DNA from 3 places in the Mesorhizobium sp. WSM4823 genome. Region 1 is predicted to be linked to each of the others. Evidence: riboswitches for the same ligand, from Rfam matches in the RefSeq annotation. Region 1 holds a riboswitch; each other region holds the start of a gene.
What was found. A riboswitch is a leader RNA that binds a small molecule or an ion and turns the genes downstream of it on or off. The one in region 1 is predicted to bind thiamine pyrophosphate.
Positions count from the first base shown of each region.

Region 2: it holds a riboswitch for thiamine pyrophosphate, as region 1 does, so the genes downstream of both, AC0L26_RS22055 (bifunctional hydroxymethylpyrimidine kinase/phosphomethylpyrimidine kinase) here and thiB (thiamine ABC transporter substrate binding subunit) in region 1, are expected to answer to the same signal.
Region 3: it holds a riboswitch for thiamine pyrophosphate, as region 1 does, so the genes downstream of both, AC0L26_RS00440 (ABC transporter permease) here and thiB (thiamine ABC transporter substrate binding subunit) in region 1, are expected to answer to the same signal.

Region 1 covers NZ_JBVVQL010000003.1:308,748-311,005, reverse strand. Annotated here, with positions in the region: gene AC0L26_RS10210 (thiamine diphosphokinase) at 1-644, opposite strand, end outside; TPP riboswitch at 747-861, shown strand; gene thiB (thiamine ABC transporter substrate binding subunit) at 905-1,918, shown strand; gene thiP (thiamine/thiamine pyrophosphate ABC transporter permease) at 2,182-2,258, shown strand, end outside.
Region 2 covers NZ_JBVVQL010000009.1:153,643-155,900, forward strand. Annotated here, with positions in the region: gene AC0L26_RS22055 (bifunctional hydroxymethylpyrimidine kinase/phosphomethylpyrimidine kinase) at 482-979, opposite strand; TPP riboswitch at 964-1,080, opposite strand; partial or broken gene panD (aspartate 1-decarboxylase) at 1,200-1,641, opposite strand; gene AC0L26_RS22065 (E2 ligase fold family C protein) at 1,788-2,258, opposite strand, start outside.
Region 3 covers NZ_JBVVQL010000001.1:107,539-109,796, forward strand. Annotated here, with positions in the region: gene AC0L26_RS00435 (ABC transporter ATP-binding protein) at 1-705, opposite strand, end outside; gene AC0L26_RS00440 (ABC transporter permease) at 702-1,502, opposite strand; TPP riboswitch at 1,626-1,738, opposite strand; partial or broken gene AC0L26_RS00445 (sulfite exporter TauE/SafE family protein) at 2,019-2,258, shown strand, end outside.

The DNA.
Region 1 (2,258 bases):
CAGCTTTCAGGTAGGGGAAAAGGATGGGCGAGCAACAGCGCGCGGCCGCTGCCCAGCGCGATTTCGAGCCGGCCCTTGACCTCGTTGGAAATGGTCAGCGACGAGCCGAACGCGACTTCGACATGGTTCAGCGGCCATTTGGCGCCGGAGACGGTCAGGCCGGAAAGGTCGGAGAAGCCGAGGATCGAAAATAGCGTGCCGTCGGTGTAGTCGAAGCCGGTCTTTCCGGGAAGCAAGGGAATGCCTTCCTGGCCGCCGCTGGTCAAAAGCACCTCTATGCCTGCCTCAGCCATTCGGACGCTGAGCGCCAGGTGCAGGAAGGCGTGGTCGGTGCGCTTGCCGCCGAACGCACCGGCGAGCACGAGGCTGGTGGCGCCACGGTCGAGCGCGGCGGCGATAGCCAGTTCGCCGTCGGTCTTGTCCTTTTCTGCGGGAAAGACCTGGCGGGGCACGGCGGCCAGCACGTCCGGCAAATCCGCCGGCACCGAATCGAAGTCGCCGACCCAGAGTTCCGGCGTCAGGCCCAGCGTCCGGGCATGGCTCATGCCGGCGTCGGCGGCGATGACACGGGAGCCTTCGACCTGGCGGTCGAGCAGCGGCGTGCGGATAAGATCGCCGCCAAGCAGGATTGTGAATTTGCTCATATGCGTGGCCCTTACCAGCCCTGCTTGCGAAACGGAAGGCCGCGCTCTGGATGCCCGGCAAACTTCCGCTTGCGCAGCACTTGGGGCGGGCCTATGTGTCGAAGCGCTCTAACGGGGTGCTGGACGCGATCTTCGCGGACCGGCTGAGAGGCAAGCATGCCAACCCGCTGAACCTGATCCGGTTTGTACCGGCGGAGGGATTAGACGTTTCGGACAACCCGACGCCTCAATTCCTTTCAATGCCAACGAAGGAGGCGCCGATGCGCACGCTTTTATACTCTCTTGTTTCGGCAATGCTGCTTGCGGCATCCGTTCTCGCCGGCACCGGGCCGGCATCCGCGCAGGAGAAACTCACCGTCTATACCTATGAGAGCTTCACCGCCGAGTGGGGTCCAGGCCCCGCGGTGAAGAAGGCGTTCGAGGCGGAATGCGGCTGTTCTCTCGAATTCGTCGCGGTCGCCGACGGCGTCGCGCTGCTCAACCGCGTCAGACTGGAAGGGGCCGCGACCAAGGCCGACATCGTGCTCGGCCTCGATACCAATCTGACGGTGGAAGCCAAGGCCACCGGCCTGTTTTCGCCGCATGGCCCGGTGTCGGACGTCAAAGTGCCGGGCGGCTGGAGCGACGATATCTTCGTGCCGTTCGACTATGGCTATTTCGCCGTCGTCTACGACACCGAAAAGCTGAAGACCCCGCCGAAAAGCCTGAAGGAATTGGTCGAGGGCGATGCCGATGAGAAGATCGTCATCCAGGATCCGCGCACCTCGACGCCCGGTCTCGGCCTGCTGTTATGGGTGAGGTCGGTCTATGGCGACAAGGCGCCGGAAGCCTGGGCCAAGCTCAGGGCAAAGGTGCTCACCGTGACGCCGGGCTGGAGCGAGGCCTATGGCCTATTCACCAAGGGCGAGGCGCCGATGGTGCTGTCCTACACCACGTCGCCGGCCTATCACATGGTCGCCGAGAACACCGAACGCTATCAGGCGGCCTCCTTCGAGGAGGGCGAATATCTGCAGATCGAGGTCGCCGGCATCACCACGTCAGGCGCGAAGAACCCGCTGGCGCAAAAGTTCCTGACCTTCATGACCGGGCCGAAATTCCAGAATGTCATTCCTGAGACCAACTGGATGTTCCCCGCCGGCAAGACCGACAAGCCGCTCAACCCGGCCTTCGACAAATTGGTCAAGCCAACCAAGACCTTGCTGTTCAGCCCCGAAGAGGCCGCCGCCAACCGCAAGGCCTGGGTCGACGAGTGGCTGGCGGTGATGAGCAAGTAGCTTCTGATTGACGATGATCACTCTACGGCGCCCCCCTCTGTCCTGCCCTCTTTGCCACCACTTGGCATCTCCCCCACAAGGGGGGAGATCGGCCGTCATGCCGGCTTTCGCCAATCTCCGACATTGCCGGAATGAGCGGAGCGCTGAACCTGCCAATCTCCCCCCTCGTGGGGGAGATGCCAAGTGGTGGCAAAGAGGGCAGGACAGAGGGGGGCGCGAAGGAACGCAATCCTCGCTAAGAATCTCGAATCTGGTGGTCTAGCGTGCAACGCGCGCCATCATCGGATTCCCGCGTCACAGCCGGCACCCTCGCGCTCGCCGCTATCGCATTGCTGATCGG
Region 2 (2,258 bases), on a different contig from region 1:
AGGAAGAGCGGAGCGCCGGCGGCACCTCTGCGTCATGGTCTTCCCAGCCTGGTGCTCGAACGGCGAAAGCGCCCGAACTCGAATGTGACATCCCCGCAGCAGCTGGTGTCGGTCGAATATTCCAAGGTTCTATCGGCGCCTGTCGCGAGGTTTTCCGGGCGTGAATTTTCGATTGGGCGATGCGTTCGCGCTGAGTGGGGTCTTGGCGGAGCAGGGCGGGAGCAGTTCGACTGTGTCATAGGCAATACTGAGCTTTCAGATGGAGCAGCGCAGAGCCTTGCTCGAGGATTTGCTGGCCCGCATCCTTGCTGGAAGACCCGTGATGCAAATCACCTAACGGTCCTTTGTCACCAGTGATCAAAACGCCGGACCGATAAAGTGTCTCACCATGATTTCGTCGTTCGCAACGTTCCGCCTGCACAGCTGTGGACCTACAGACCAGCACTCTTACGACGCAGGGAATAGGGGAGCTTTTCGCAAGTCACCGCTCGGATAGGGCGTCATGTCTGGGACTAGACCAGGATCGCCTCCCAGACTTGATCGGAGCGTTGGATATGTTCGGCACGATCAGCTTTTCGGCCCCGAAGTCCTTCGATCCGGCAAGCGCATCGAAAACATGTTGCTTGGCTTGGCGCACGCTCGCTTCCAGCGACGCTCCAAGAGCAAGTGAGGCCGCGACTGCGCTGGCCATCATGCAACCCGTTCCGCGCATCTCACGCGGCCAGCGGGGCGCCTCGAACCGAACTGCAGGTTGGTTCGGCTGCCCAAGCACGTCGACGCAACGCGTTCCTTGTGCATGGCCGCCCTTGACGAGTACGGCGGCCCTCACCGTCCTCGATAGCTCTTGGGCCTGACGACAAGCCCCTTCTTCGTCCGCGATCGGTGCCGATCCGGTCAATCGAGCCAGCTCGACCAGGTTGAGCCGGCAGATCGGCATCAGATCACGAGTCAGCGCGTTGATGGCATCGGCCGCTTGCACCGTCCCTACGCCAGAATGAACTGGATCAGGTTCAACGGGTCACTGCGCCGCGAAAGCCAGCAGTATCTCAGCCCCTTGCCGGGACTCCCCTGGTGAATGCCCTAGGTTGAACGGGCCTGCGCTATCTTGTCAAGCAGGTTCGGGCGCCTTGGGCCGGCGGTGACGGCCGGCGGTTAATCAAACCGCGCGGGAGTTCGCGCATGCGTGGGCCAAAATCACGCCCCGGACACCAGCGCGGAATGGCCAAAGCCCCATTCGCCTCGTCAACGATGGAAAAACTGTACTGGCCGTGCGTGTCAAGATCGACCGAGTAGCTCAAGCGGTCGCGTATGCGGTTGTCCTGGTCGAGACGATCCGCGGCGTCAGCGAGGTGATCTGCGATTCGTCCAGGTAGACGGAGTTGCAGACAACGCTCTGGTCGTCTGGCTGGCAAGTGCGAGCCGCCGCTCCGTTGAGATGCAGCACCGTGAGCCGCGCTCGCCAAGAATGACATAGGTCGAAATCCGCGCACCGGAACTCTTGTTCCATATCTCCACGAACTCCATCGGCAGGATTCCGGCTGCTTCGCAGTGGTCCGGGTCCAGCGTTATCGATCCATGGTAATTGAGGTACGCTTCGGTGACATGGATGCCGTGCAGCTTGCCGGCGACAAGTTTTCGCATTGGTCTGTTGTCCCTTCACCTTTAAGATACGGTCGAATGTCCCTTGGGGCCGCCCAAAACGGGGGCGGGCTATATCCCGACGACGAGAGCGCCGCCGCTGAGACCGGCGCCTGCCGGCCCCTAGGATCGGAAACATCCGCATCTGCTTAGGCGGCGGAGAGATCGCTTAGCTGTTCAACGCTCTTGCCGTATTTGCGCCTGTAAGCGGCAATGAAATCGTCGTCGCTACAGATGCAGCGGCCGCTGGAATCTTTGGCCTTCGGATCGTGCAAGTGAGAGCCAAGGGGGCGCAGAAGATTCACCCGAGTGCTCGTCGTCGAGCTCCTGGGAAAACCCGCACTATGTTTGACCAGCTCCGCGGCAAGCATTATCCCGGCAAGCGCTGACTGAAAGGCCATCGGAACCACGGTTCGAACGAGGCGACTTCCATCACTGAGCTGGAACACCAGACCGCCGCAGATAGCCTGCTGATAAAAGGAGCGCAGGGGCTGGCCAACAAACGGGGCTAGCGGTTCAAACGGCACATCCATTGCTGTAGCCACCCGAGCTACAAAGTCGTTGGGAACTCCGGCATTGGTCTGCAGGAGCATTTTCACCTCCTCGTGTGCTTCCGGTAT
Region 3 (2,258 bases), on a different contig from region 1:
GATGGCGCTGGCTTCCGGCGAGGCAAGATCCTTGCGCGGGTGCGGAAGAGGTATGGCGATTTCGCGCAGCACGCGGGCAGGGCGGCGGCTCAGCACATAGATGCGGTCGGACAGGAAGACTGCCTCGCGGACATCGTGGGTGATCAGCAGGACGGTCCAGCGGTGCCGGTCCCACATCGTCTGAAGCCAGCGCTGCATGCCGGTGCGCGTGAGGGCATCGAGTGCGCCGAACGGTTCGTCGAGCAACAGCATGGCGCGGTCCTGCACGACGGTGCGCAGCAGCGCGGCGCGTTGGCGCATTCCGCCCGAGAGCTGTGCGGGATACTTATGCTCGAAGCCCGCAAGGCCGAATTCTCCGAAGAGCGGTGCTACTTTGCTGCGGGCCGCCTTGCGGGACATGCCCTGCACTTCAAGACCGAGCGCGGTGTTGTCGATAACCGTGCGCCAAGGCATCAGGGCATCGCGCTGCGGCATGAAGGCAAATGGTCGTCGCGCTTCGGCCAGTGGCCGGCCGTCGAAGTCGACCTCGCCGCCGTAGCCGTCGAGATCGCCCGTCAGCAACCTGAAGATCGTGGATTTACCAGCTCCGGAGGGCCCGAGGATTGAAACGAATTCGCCCGCCTCGACATGCAGGGTGATGCCGGCAAGCACGTCGACATCGCCAAGACTCTTGCTGACTTGGCGCAGCTCCAGCCGCCTGCTCATGGTTTTCGTGCGGTATCGAGCCGCTCCCATGGCATGGCGGCGCGCTGGATCAGCACAGTCGCGGCAAACAGGGCCAGCGTGAGCAAGGCGCTGACCAGCACAGCCGCGAGCACGAGATCGGGCCGGAAATTGTTCTTGGCGTTGAGCATGTAGATGCCGAGCCCTTTGGCCGCACCGGCATATTCCGCGAAGATGGCGCCCACCACTGCATAGGTGATCGAGATGCGCAGTCCGGCAAAGAAATAGGGCAGCGAGGAGGGCAGGCGGGCCAGCAGGAAAATGCGCATGCGCGAAGCGCCCATCGAACTTAGAAGCGCCGAGATATCCCGATCGGTCGATTCATAACCCTGCACCAGCGCGACCAGCATGGGGAAGAAAGTCACGAGCGCGACCAGCATGATCTTCGGTGCCAGCCCGAAGCCGAACCAGAGAACGACCAGCGGGGCGATCGCCACCAGCGGCAGGGTCTGGCTGATGATGAACACCGGGAACAGGGCGCGGCGCAGCAGCTTGAAGAAGTCGATCAGCACCGAAAGGATGAAGGCAACGGCCAGCGAGCAGGCAAAACCTGCCAATGTGGCGCTGATCGTCGGTATGGTGTTGTCGAATAGCGCCTGGCGCTGCTGGATGACCTGGGCGAGGACACGTGAGGGTGTCGGCAAAGTGGTGGGCGAGATGCCCGAGATACGCGCATAGAGCTCCCAAGCCAAGACCAGCATGCCGACCGACAGCAAGGCCGGTCCAATCTTGGCGAACAAGACCGCGATTCGCGGTGCGGCGCGGAAGGGCTGGGACATGCGGGACCTCCGGCGCGAGATATCAGCGCGGGGTCGGGCTGTTGGCCGAGACCGCGATCGTGACATGGCCCTCGAGCGGGCCGACGAAATCGCCGGACATCGGAAAAAGAAAGATCTGTGCGCCAGAAAACATCGCCCGCCTCGCTCCGCTGGTATTATCCAGATCAGCTCTAGGGTTTACGGGCTTGCAGCCCATCTCTCAGCCCCGACGATACGGAGCACCCCTGTGGATGGCGGCAATTAAACAGATAAAGCGTGGGGCTGCAAGTCTGCGTCCAGCGTGAAACCTCAGGTGAGAGTTTGAGGTACCGTCAGGGACATTTGAGCAAAACAGAAAAGCCGGCATCCTGTCGAGATTTGGGAAAAGGCATCGGTCGAGCGGATGTTTTCCGTTCGTCGCCACCATTATCGATGCCGCGCGTTTGATGAATTGTGGAAGCGTGAAGATATAATTGCATACGTTGTAGGCAACGGGTTTCTCTATCGCCAATTGCGACCCGCGCCTCGGAGAGCCAAATGCAAGAATTCATTCTTTTTGCGATCGTGGGGTTTGTAGCCCAAGCTGTAGACGGGGCTCTCGGCATGGCCTATGGGGTGGTTTCCTCGACGACACTACTGGGGTTTGGCGTGTCTCCTGCGCACGCTTCGGCGTCAGTTCACGCGGCTGAGCTGTTTACCACCGCAGCCTCAGGTTCGGCTCATCTCTATCACCGTAACATTGACTGGAAGCTCTTCTGGCGGCTGATGCCATTTGGC